Regions from separate parts of the Fictibacillus enclensis genome, predicted to be linked through region 1. Evidence: riboswitches for the same ligand, from Rfam matches in the RefSeq annotation. Region 1 holds a riboswitch; the other holds the start of a gene.
What was found. A riboswitch is a leader RNA that binds a small molecule or an ion and turns the genes downstream of it on or off. The one in region 1 is predicted to bind S-adenosylmethionine.
Positions count from the first base shown of each region.

Region 1 (5,987 bases):
CAGGTCTTCCTCTTTAAACGCAAAGTACTGAAAGAGTTCATTGTTGGTAGGAAGCACAATAACGCCAATATCGAGCTGATGGTTGGCAACATCCTCTTCGATTCGTTTTGATCCATCCTCCACAAGCTCGAACGTAATATTCGGATACTGATCATGAAAGCTGCCGATCAATTTGGGGAAGAGTCTTGGATCCAGAATCGGAGGCAGACCGATGCGAATGTGTCCCTTTTTTAATCCGAGGAGGTTATCGAGTTCCATTTCCAGATTATTAAACGCTTTATCAACGAGTACAGCTTGTTCAAAAATCGTCCGGCCCGCATCCGTCAGGGTCAGCCCTTTTCGGGATCGGTCAAAAAGAACGACACCGAGCTCATCTTCCAGGTTTTTAATCATTTTGCTGATCGTCGGCTGAGTGATAAAAAGAGCGTCAGCTGCCCGGGTAAAGCTATTGTATTTTGCCACTTCTATAAAGTACTGTAGTTGTTTAATATCCACGAATGCACCTGCTTGAGTTTTTTTGTAGTGTAACACGATTGAGAATAAAAACCAAAACCGGGCCTTTCTCATACAATGTGTTATGAAAACAGTGGGAAGGCAGGGGATAGCCATGTACAGAGAGCGGCAGGTCGTCGATATGAAAAAGGGGAATGTCATCGGCGACAACTCCATCGATACCGTTTATATTACTGCTGAAAAAACACCGGACAGTCCATTTTGGGTCAATATCATGATAGTTGTGCAGGATGGAAAGACCAATCAGTATACACAAATACCACTCAAGCAAAACCAAGGATACAAACCCACGCTTTTTCTTGGTGACTTTACTGGAGACAGGGTGGAAGACATCATGGTGGTAATGGATACAGGTGGAAGCGGCGGCATGATCAATGCCAATGTGTTTGCCTATAGAGGCAGCCAGTTCAGGACGTTGTTTGATTCTGATGTCTTTAATGACCGCTTCAAATACCGGGTCTTTTACCTCGACTACTACAAAGTTCAGGTAAACAGCTACACCACGAACCAGAAATTTATTATCGATCTGACCACCAGGGGCAGGGAGTACTTGTCAGAGATTTATTATCCCAATGGCAAGCTGAAAAAACCCATCCAGGGATTTGTTTCCGGACTGTCAGGTCTTTACCCGGTCGACTTTGACCGCAATGGCACCTATGAATTACTGGCTTACCAGAACATCGCCGGCCAGTATAACGCCGACCGGCTCGGTTATGTGCAGACCACAATGAAATGGAATGGCCGGGTGTTTGCGCCAGAGGTACAGAATGTCGCGGTTTTTGGCGGGGATATTTCTTGATAGATCCGTAGCAGCGTTGAATAAAAGCACTGTTTTTTATTTACATATTATGGGGTGATATAATCTTCATTGATGAAAGCGAGCATCCTCAAACGGAAATCAACCACTAAAAGCAACGAAGGTTTTTAAAATAACCTTTTAAAAATATATTGACTTTCCTCTCTCCGCCGATTAAAGTTATAACTATATTTTTAACTAACTCAATATTCAATCTCTTATCAAGAGTGGCAGAGGGACTGGCCCTATGACGCCCGGCAACCGTTCCATTTATGGAATTGGTGCTAAATCCTGCAAAACAGCTATGCTGTTTTGAAAGATGAGAGAGGACGAATCCTTGTCTACATAGGCGATGAAACCTCTCTTTCCCGGAGAGGTTTTTTTATGTGCTCAGGGGATGGCCCTGCAGCTTTTGAGACGAGAGAGACATACAGAAAAGGGGATAGGGGAAATGAAGAAGTTTTTAAAAAGCGCAGCAGTCTCTGCGGTCGCACTCTCATTATTGTTAACAGGCTGCTCGTCAGGCAGTAACACGGCATCATCTGAAAAGAAACATGAAAATGTGTCGTTTGATAATGTGCCAAAACGATTCGCCAAGGGGCAGGGTGCCAAAATCAAAGTTATCCGAAAGATCGGTGGAGATGATCATACGGCACAGTTTTTGGCAGGAGCGAAGGCCGAAGGGGAAGCGCTCGGTTTTACCGTTGATATCTATACGGCCAACGGAGATACAGCGAAGTTCCACGATGCGATCGCCCAGGCGGCCAATGAGGACTATGACGGCTTCATTATTTCTCATGGAGATGATGCGGCAACAATCAATGATATCCAAAAGCTCAGAGATAAAGGAAAGAGTGTCGTGACTTTTGACTCCAATCCGGACCTCGCCAAGGTGGATGGTGTGACACTTACATCCCAGGACGATGAAGCATTGGCCAAGCTGGCATTGGACCAGCTTGTGAAAGAACAAAAAGGCAAAGCAAACATCGTGTACCTGTGGGTGGACGGGTTTCCGCCAATGGTTCGCCGCAATGCTGTTTATAAAGAAACGTTGAAAAATAACCCTGGCATTAAAGAAGTGGAGCGCTTTGGTGTAGCTTCAGCGGACACCTCCGTTCAAACGCAAAATGCCGTTACCGCCATGCTGAACAAGCATAAAAAGGGAGAGATTGATGCGATCTTTGCGACATGGGATGCATTTGCCATCGGAGCCGCTCGTGCCATTAAAGAAGCGGGCCGAGATGAGATTAAAATTTACGGCATTGATGTCTCCAACGCGGATCTTCAGGAAATCCAAAAGAAGGACAGCCCATGGAAATATACTGCAGCGGTTGATCCAAAGCTGATCGGTGCAGTGGATATGAGAATCCTTGCAAAAAAAATTGCCGGTGAAAAAACACCGCAAAAATATGACCTGGACGCTTCTCTCGTTTCCCAAAGGGATCTTCAAAAATCCTCCGAGGGCGTAAATATGGTTAACCTGTCCAAGGAAATTAAAGGGTGGGGACAATCGGCCGCGTTTGATGAAGATTGGATGGACACGCTGAAAGACCATTACAAAAAATAAACATACAAACACTCTCTTCGGCTAGCAGCAGAGGGTGTTTGCTTTGAATAAAGGAGACCGGCCGATGGCACTGCTCGAGATGAAGAACATAAGTATTGAGTTTCCCGGGGTAAAGGCGCTGAATGAGGTTGATTTTAAAAGTAAAACTGGCCGTGTTCATGCACTGATCGGGGCAAATGGCGCCGGGAAATCAACGCTGATGAAGGTGCTGACGGGTGCCTATACCCATTACACCGGCTCTGTTCAGATTGACGGAAAGAACGTAGATATATCTTCACCAAAGGACGCACTGAATGAAGGCATCCAAATTGTCCATCAGGAGGTGGACACAGTTCTGGTTCCCTATTTGACGGTGGGGGAGAACATTCTCCTGCATGACCTGGTCAATGAAATGGGAAAAAAGCAGCTCGTGCGCTGGAAAACCCTCCACCAAAAGGCTTCGCATCTTTTGGAGGAAATGAACATACACGTATCCTCCAAAAAGCTCGTCAGCGAGCTGACGCTTGCGCAAAAGCAGATGGTATTGATTGCGCGGGCTGTTTCGGCTCAGTGCCGGTTTCTCATTCTTGATGAACCGACAGCTCCTCTGAGCCATGCAGAAACACGAGAACTGTTCCGGATTGTCCGGGATTTAAAAGCAAAGGATGTTGGCATTATTTTTATCTCTCACCGCTTGCCGGAGATCTTTGACATCTGCGACGACATTACCGTCATGAGGAACGGAGAAAAGGTCGAGGAGGAAGAGATTGCACAAAGCTCCATTAACCGCGTCATTGAGCAGATGCTGGGAAAAGCGCTGGACGAGCAGTTCCCGGCCGTAAATGGTAAGACAGGAGAAACCCTGCTTGAAGTAAAAAGTCTTTTCGATAAGGAGAAAATAAAGGGTTTAAGCCTGACGGCCCGTGCGGGTGAAATTGTAGGGATTGCCGGACTGGTAGGGGCAGGAAAAACCGAACTGTGCAAAACATTGTTCGGAAGCACTCCCATTACCGCGGGGGATGTTCTGCTGAAAGGCAAAAAACTGAAGCTGAAGAGCCCATATCATGCGGTTCGGCAGGGGCTGGCCCTTGTACCTGAGGAACGCCGAAAAGAAGGAATTCTTGTGGAGGAAACGGTAGCTGCGAATTTGTCGGCCGCCAACCTTGCCCAATTTACAAAAGCGTTCAGTTTTCTCGACCGCCGGGCGGAAAAGAGAAAATCCCTTGAGATCATAAAAACGCTCGGCATCAAAACCCCGTCTGAGAAAAGTAAAGTACAGCATCTGTCGGGCGGGAACCAGCAAAAGATTGCCATTGGCAAATGGCTGCTTGCCGATGCGGAAGTTTATATTTTTGATGAGCCGACCAAGGGCGTTGATGTTGGGGCGAAACGGGATATTTTTGAACTCATTTCGGCCCTCGCCAAAAGGGGGAAAGCGGTCCTTTACGCATCGTCAGAATTTCCGGAAATTCTGGGGATTACAAACCGGGTGTACGTCATGTACGACGGGCGTACAGTAAAAGAGCTGGAAACCGCAAAAACCACCGAGGAAGAGCTATTATTTTACAGTACAGGAGGAAGGTAAATGGAGTTATCAAAACCCATACCCGCCAAGGCAGCTCCCAAAAAGAAGTTTGAGCTGTTTGAGTTTTTTTATAAATACGGAACAATCCTGACCATTCTTGTGTTAATCGGTGTGTTTACGGCTGCACATCCATCATTTTTGCAGGGACAGAACTTGATGAATATTTTGCGGTCCATTTCAATCGTGACCATCATCGCGATTGGAATTACCATCTCACTGTCGGTGAACGGCTTTGATTTGTCGGTTGGATCGGTTGCTTCTTTATCCAACGCGATTGTGATTTCCATGTTCGTCTGGGTTTCGCAAAACACGGTGGTTGCGATATTTTCTGCGCTGGCTGCTGCCCTGATTGTAGGGATCATTAACTCGGTACTCATTGTAAAAGTGAAAATTCCCGATATGCTGCTGACACTTGCCACGATGTTTATTGTTCAGGGGATTGCGCTTACTTATACGAAGGGTGCGACGATCTCACAAAACATGGTGATGCCTGACGGAAGCTTTGCGACCGGAAAAATTTCTGAGGCGTTCCAAAAAATCGGCCAGGTGCCGTGGATTATTTTGATTATGGCGCTTGCCGTGGTGCTCGTCCATGTGCTTCTCAACTATACAAAGCACGGCCGCTATATGTATGTGATCGGAGGAAATGAGGAGGCAGCGAGGCTTTCGGGTATTCCGGTCAACAAGTATAAAGTGGCCGCCTACCTCTTGTCGGCACTATTTGCTTCCATTGGGGGAATTGTTCTGGCCTCTAGAGTAATGACAGCGGAAATCAATGCCGGTACGCCTTACCTCATGGACGCGGTAGCGGCCGCTTTCATCGGTTTTTCCGTTTTTGGAGCGGGAAAGCCCAATGCGTTCGGAACGCTTGTTGGCGCGATATTGATTGGCATCCTGCAGAATGGCCTCGTCATGATGTCTGTCCCGTACTATTCCATGGACATTGTGAAAGGGGCAGTACTTGCATTTGCCCTTGCTTTAACCTACTATAAATTGAAAAAATAACAGATGAAGCCGGGAAGTTCTTTTGACCTTCCTGGCTTAATGGGCTTTTTTGATCTCTTGCAAAAAAATAAGACTGTCTGTCCATTCCCGGCATACCTTATTATAGGGAGTTCTTATCTCCACTAAGCAGGGATAGAGGATAGGATTATGAAAAAAATCAATTTGAAAGGGCTGACGGGGGAAGTGGTCACCCGCTTTTCCCCTCAATATGAACAAACGAGGCAGGAATGGAACCGTGCCGTGCAAAAGTTCCCTCTCGTTATTGTATATTGCAGCACGGTCGATGATGTCCGGAATGCTATTCTTTGGGCCCGGAAACATGAGGTGAAGATCAGGATTCGTTCAGGCGGTCATCACTATGAGGGCTATTCGGTGGGCAATGGTGTAATCGTCATTGATATCAGCCGGATGGATGGCATTGTTCTTAACAACAATGAACAACTGAAAATACAGGGCGGCGTGAAAAATGAACAGCTTTACGAGTTTGTGGGTTCTCTGGGCTACCCCTTTCCTGGGGGAACGTGTCCGACTGTCGGTGTCAG
Region 1 is NZ_CP126109.1:656,187-662,173, forward strand. It holds gene cidR (cidABC operon transcriptional activator CidR) at 1-495, opposite strand, end outside; gene QNH15_RS03530 (hypothetical protein) at 608-1,312, shown strand; SAM riboswitch class I at 1,525-1,635, shown strand; gene QNH15_RS03535 (sugar ABC transporter substrate-binding protein) at 1,761-2,876, shown strand; gene QNH15_RS03540 (sugar ABC transporter ATP-binding protein) at 2,941-4,440, shown strand; gene QNH15_RS03545 (ABC transporter permease) at 4,441-5,445, shown strand; gene QNH15_RS03550 (FAD-binding oxidoreductase) at 5,593-5,987, shown strand, end outside.

Region 2 (5,987 bases), 1.9 Mb from region 1:
ACCAATGCCATGATTCTTGTGCATAGCCTTTTCCATTTCAGAAGTGTGGTTAACTTTAATCGAGTGAATAATAAATCATCCTTTCGTGTTATGAACACTAATTGTATACACTATTAGCCTAACAGACGTATGATTCCTTATCAATTTCCATATTCTACGATATAAAAAAAGCCTATAGGGTATACACCGGATGCACTTTACTGCCTTCCATATCCTTATAAATCCGGTTAAATCCTCTCCCGTTCTTCCATTTTCTGAAAAGCGAAAAAAGAAGCTCCCTCTGGAACTCCTTTTACTGCATGGGATTATTTAATTCCTGAATGCATTCCTGTACCAGTGTCACTCCCTGGCTCATCGCCGCACCTCCTCCAAAAGCTGCTGCTACTCCAACAGCTTCGAGGATTTCATTCTCACTGGCTCCCTGATCCAGACACCCTTTTGTGTGATAAATAATACAATATTCGTCCTGGGCACAAATACTGATTCCCAAGGCAATCAGCTGTTTATTTTTCTCAGTAATTTCCCCCTCTTTAAAGCAGTGACGGGTAAATTCATTGTAGGAATGGGCCAGTTCAGGCATATGATCCGTATACTTTCCAAGGCCTTCCTTATACCTGATCAAATGAAATTGCGTTGAATTCTTTCCGGGCATTTCTTGATGTTCCATTTGTTTCATCCTCCTGTCCTTAAAGTAGACAAGTCTTAGTATGAGTTAATGCTTCTTGTCTTATGCCTTTCACTTTTTCCAACAGAAATTTTTGTTTCCACTTAAAAAGGGAATATAATGAGAGAAAAGACGTTATAAGAAAACAGAAGGAGAAAGAGATGGAAGAGGAAAAAGTTAAAAAATCATTGATTGCCGGATCTGTTGGATTAGGGACAATAGCAGCTGTTGCAGGTACTGCCGCAATTTATTCTTCATTCATAGAGCCTTACTGGTTTGACATTAAGAAAGTGACCATCAAACTGCCTCGCCTTCCCGAAGCGTTTAAAGGGGTACATATTGTACAGATCAGTGATTTCCACCTTGGATTTCATTTCAGGGCAAGACATATCAATAAGATGGCTGAAAAAATACAGGAGCTACAACCGGATCTTGTCATTTTTACCGGAGACCTGGTCAATTCGAAACGTTCTCGCAGGTCTGCAGTAAAAAGCATACCAGGCTTAAAAAGTATTGAAGCTCCGCTTGGTAAATTCGCTGTGCTCGGAAACCATGATTACCTTGAAGACATTGATACGATCTCTGAGCTATTGAGAAAAAGCGGCTTCGAACTGCTTGTAAATGAGAACAGAAAACTGATAAAGGGGAATGACAGCTTCTATATCGCAGGACTTGATGACTACCTGCAAGGAGAGGCAGATATTGAGAAATCTCTGGAGGGCATTCCGGAGGATCAGTTCACACTTCTTCTCGCCCATGAACCGGATTATTTTAAGGTAAGCTCAAAATTCCCCATCGATCTTCAGCTGTCTGGCCACAGCCACGGCGGTCAAGTGCGGATGCCGCTGTACGGGCCAATTATCACTTCACGTATGGGAAGAAAATATCACACCGGCCATTATGAGTCAGAAGAGAAACATTTGTATACCAACAGAGGAATGGGAACGACCCACCTTCCCTTTCGCTTCTTTTGCAGGCCGGAGATTACATCCATCGTTTTAGAATAGAAGCATTTTTGTGGGAATTTTCAGCAACAAAGTTACGAAAACAAAAAAGACGGCTTCCGGACCTGGAAGCCGTCTTCTTTGCTTATCCTTCCTTTTGAGGCGGAAGATGGGTGACATAGGTTCCTGCGATAAAATCATGAATACTTCTTTTATCTTTTCGAATCCCAACCATTAAAGCACTGACAATCAATCCAATTCCAAGCGTTACTGCGTAAATAATCCCTCCGACCAGAACTCGCATCAGCATGGCACCAAGCCCCAGCTTGCTGCCGTCAGCTTTAACGATCCGAACCCCGCAGATTCTCTTTCCAACCACGTACCCGTGCCAATAGATGGGCAGCAATAGGGCATAGAGGAAACTGATGATATCGAGGTACCAATTTTCTCCCGGTTGATCGGAAGCAAAGTCTCCGGTAATTAAAAAACCAATGATAGCTAATGGTATGCCGATAATAATGCCATCCAGCAAACAGGCTCCTACCCTGATCCAAAATCCCGCTGGCTGTTGAACGTCCATCTTGTACCCCTCCCTGATTGGTTAGTTTTAAGTCATCTAACTTTATTACAATGGGACAAAAAAAAGAACAGCCTGTGGCTGTCCTTTTATGGCACCTTATTTGTTTACTGGTACAACTGCTCCTTTGTACTTCTTCTTAATGAAATCCTGGATTTCTTTTGAATGAAGAACCTGTACAAGGGTTTTGACTGTTTTGGCATCTTTATCGCCTTTACGTACAGCGATAATATTGACAAACGGTGAATCTGCGCCTTCAAGTGCGATCGCATCTTTTTGAGGATTCAATCCAGCATCAATCGCATAGTTGGTATTGATCAGCACCGCATCGCCTTCACCATTTTGGTAGGCTTTTGGAAGTAGTCCTGCTTCAACATCCGCTTTGAATTTAAGGTTCTTTGGATTTTCTGCAATATCCTTGATTTGAGCATTATAGCCTTTGCCTTTTTTGAGCTTGATCAGTCCTTCTTTTTCAAGCAGTGACAGCATACGGCCATGGTCGGCTACAGAATTACTCATAATGATGGTTGCGCCCTTTGGAAGGTCTTTTAGCGATTTATACTTTTTGGAGTATACACCGATCGGCTCAATATGAATTCCGCCTGCATTTTCAAATTTGTAGTTTTTGTTTTCCTTCATTTGTGACTCTAAATAAGGAATATGCTGAAAGTAGTTGGCATCAATCTCTTTATTTGCAAGAGCTTTATTCGGTAATACATAGTCCTGAAACTTTTTGATTTCAAGATCAATTCCTTTTTTCTTCATTAGCGGTACAGCCTGTTCAAGAATTTCGGCATGCGGAACGTTGGATGCCCCTACAACAATTTTGTTATCAGCAAGCTTTTTGTCTCCTCCGCTGTTTGCACCGCACGCAGCAAGGGCTGTTGTCATGGCCAACAAAAGAACGAGTGTAATCAATTTTTTCATGGTTTTCCTCCTGATTGTCTATTTTTATCGTTTATCCAGGCGTCGGGTAATAGTATCCCCGATAAATTGGATAAGGAAGACGATAATCAAAATAATAACTGTGGCAACAAACGTTACATCATTTTGTGTACGCTGGAAACCGTCTAGAAAAGCCCGGTCACCCAAACCGCCTGCCCCAACCACACCAGCCATTGCGGTATAGCCCACAAGCGCGATGGAGGTTACAGTGATCCCTGAAATCAAAGCGGGCAAGCTTTCAGGAATAAGCACTTTAAATATGATTTGGGTATTGCTCGATCCCATGGATTTCGCAGCTTCAATGACTCCTTTATCCACTTCGCGGAGAGCGATCTCAACCATTCGTGCATAAAATGGCGCTGCCCCGATAATAAGTGCCGGGAGCGCAGCATTGGCACCAAGCATGGAGCCGACCAAAAAGAGTGTAAATGGTATCAACAAAATGATTAAGATGATAAAGGGTATCGAACGAAAAATATTAACGATTGCCGCTGTAATTACATGAAAAAGCTTGTTCTCCCACAAGTTTCCTTTCCCCGTAAGAAATAAAGCCAATCCTAAAAACAAGCCAATAACGAAGGTGGCAATTACAGCTACTGCAGTCATGTACAGCGTCTGATCTGTAGATGTTAACATCACATCCCATTCTACATTCGGGAACAGATTACTCATAAGAAACCACCTCCACTTCGACCTGCTGTTGGTTCATGTAATTGATTGCATCAGAAACCTCTGAATCAACCCCTTCGAGCTGTATAAAGAGTGATCCATATGCACCGTTTTGTGTTTGTGAAACCTTGCCCTGAAGAATGTTAACCTGAACGTTGAATTTTCGGATAACATCTGTGATAACAGGCTGCTCAGCGCGTCCTCCGACAAATGTCAGCTGTACAATCTTGTTTTGCGGCTTTTCTGAAGCCAGCTGTTTAATCACATCCGTTGTTTCTTCCGGTTCTGTGATCTGCTTCACAAAATCTTTCGTAATTTCCTCAGAAGGATGACGGAAGACGTCCAGGACTGGTCCCTGCTCTACCACTCTTCCGTTTTCCATGACAGCCACCCGATGGCAGATCTTCCGTATGACATGCATTTCATGAGTAATCAGGACAATCGTCAATCCGAGTTTTTCGTTAATCTCAACCAACAGATTCAGGATGCTGTCGGTGGTTTTCGGATCAAGCGCCGATGTCGCTTCATCACAAAGAAGCACTTTTGGGTTATTGGCCAATGCCCGGGCAATACCGACCCTCTGTTTTTGTCCTCCGCTCAGCTGGGACGGATAAGATTCTCCCCGGCCTTCGAGGCCAACCAGTTTAATCAGTTCATCCACCCGTCTTAACCGTTCAGCTCTTGCCACCCCGGCAATTTCAAGAGGGAAAGCAATGTTCTCCCTTACGGTACGGGACCAAAGCAAATTAAAATGCTGGAAAATCATGCTGATTTCCTGACGAGCTTTCCGAAGCTCGCTCTTGCTCAGCTTGGACAAATCCTGTCCGGCTACCGTTACACTTCCGCTCGTCGGCGGTTCCAGCATGTTCAGCATACGGATCAATGTACTTTTTCCGGCACCGCTATATCCAATTATTCCGAAAATTTCACCTTGATCTATTGTAAGATTGACCTGGTCAACCGCATTGACCGGTCCGTCTTTCGTCTTAAAGATCTTGCGCACTGCATCTAAAGTTATCAAAAGACTGGATTCCTCACTTTCATAAAAAATGCCCTTCTGCGAATATGAGCAGAAGGGCATTGAATTAATATGCGCCATCTCTCATCTCCCAAAGCATGCGCTTTGCAGGAATTGGCACCATTTTAAACAGGATTGCTGTTTAACGGTTGCCGGGTTTCATCGGGCCAGTCCCTCCACCTCTCGCGATAAGAACGAAATGTTTAAGTTTTCAGCTTGCAGTATGGATTTTATCATCACGTACTTTTACTGTCAAACCATTTCTTTTGTCCCTGTTCGTTGACTGCGTGCCAAGTACAGTAATGATTCGAGTTTTAACTGTTCTCTGTATGTCCCTGTAAAAGACAGCTTTCCTTGTTTGATCAGCTTGCTCAAATGACTTTCACCGTTGCAAACAAGCCGTAATTCCTCATCATTGCCTGAAAGCAGGATATTTCTTTGCTTCTCCGTGATGGTGTTGATAAAGGTGATACAGATGGTTTTCCCTTCCAGTGACACACTCGCCCTCTCGTTACCCACAAGCGGACGGAGAAAATCTGTTTTTTGAATATGATCCACCCATTGATCCCAATTCATCAAAAATCCCCCTCGTAATATCCCTTCTAAAAGGGTTCGAGGAGGCTGGAACCTCTTCCTGTAAGGATCCTTCGACAGTTAAAGGGTACTTCTGTCGATTGTTAGCTTGCTTTCTTTTGATGACGATGACCTGGATGTTCCTTTTTGGGCGTGGCTTGGCCTCTGCCCCACTTTTTCTCATGGTTAAACCGTTGTTTTTGCGGCCCCGGTTTGTCTTTGTTCATCTTTTTCTTATGGACGGGTATGGTTTTCACCTTCATCTTGTTTTGATCCTTCGGTGAATTTCGGAAAGAGGGCTGCGGCTTTGGCTGGCCTTTTCCCGGTGGCTTCTTCCATTTTTTATCCGGATGTTTATGTACAGAGCCGAATGAACGAAACTCGGCCTGATTATGTTGACTCATCACTTTCCTATTCTCCTGCTGGGCAGGTTCAGCAGATTTAACTGTCATTTTTTTATTGCTTTGCATCGGATCCGCTTTTTTATTCGTTTCTTTATATGAGGTTTTTCTTACTGGTTCAGTCTTGGCGGATGGTTGTTTAACCGCCTTTTTTGGATTGGTCTTTTCCGGCTGGATATTTCTCTCGTTCCGCTTG
Region 2 is NZ_CP126109.1:3,846,168-3,852,154, forward strand. It holds gene QNH15_RS26335 (YuzK family famiily protein) at 1-36, opposite strand, end outside; gene QNH15_RS20095 (carboxymuconolactone decarboxylase family protein) at 293-667, opposite strand; gene QNH15_RS20100 (metallophosphoesterase) at 826-1,671, shown strand; gene QNH15_RS20105 (RDD family protein) at 1,754-2,188, opposite strand; gene QNH15_RS20110 (MetQ/NlpA family ABC transporter substrate-binding protein) at 2,285-3,112, opposite strand; gene QNH15_RS20115 (methionine ABC transporter permease) at 3,137-3,802, opposite strand; gene QNH15_RS20120 (methionine ABC transporter ATP-binding protein) at 3,795-4,820, opposite strand; SAM riboswitch class I at 4,899-5,012, opposite strand; gene QNH15_RS20125 (hypothetical protein) at 5,070-5,393, opposite strand; gene QNH15_RS20130 (anti-sigma factor domain-containing protein) at 5,495-5,987, opposite strand, start outside.
Region 2: another riboswitch for S-adenosylmethionine. It lies ahead of QNH15_RS20120 (methionine ABC transporter ATP-binding protein); the one in region 1 lies ahead of QNH15_RS03535 (sugar ABC transporter substrate-binding protein).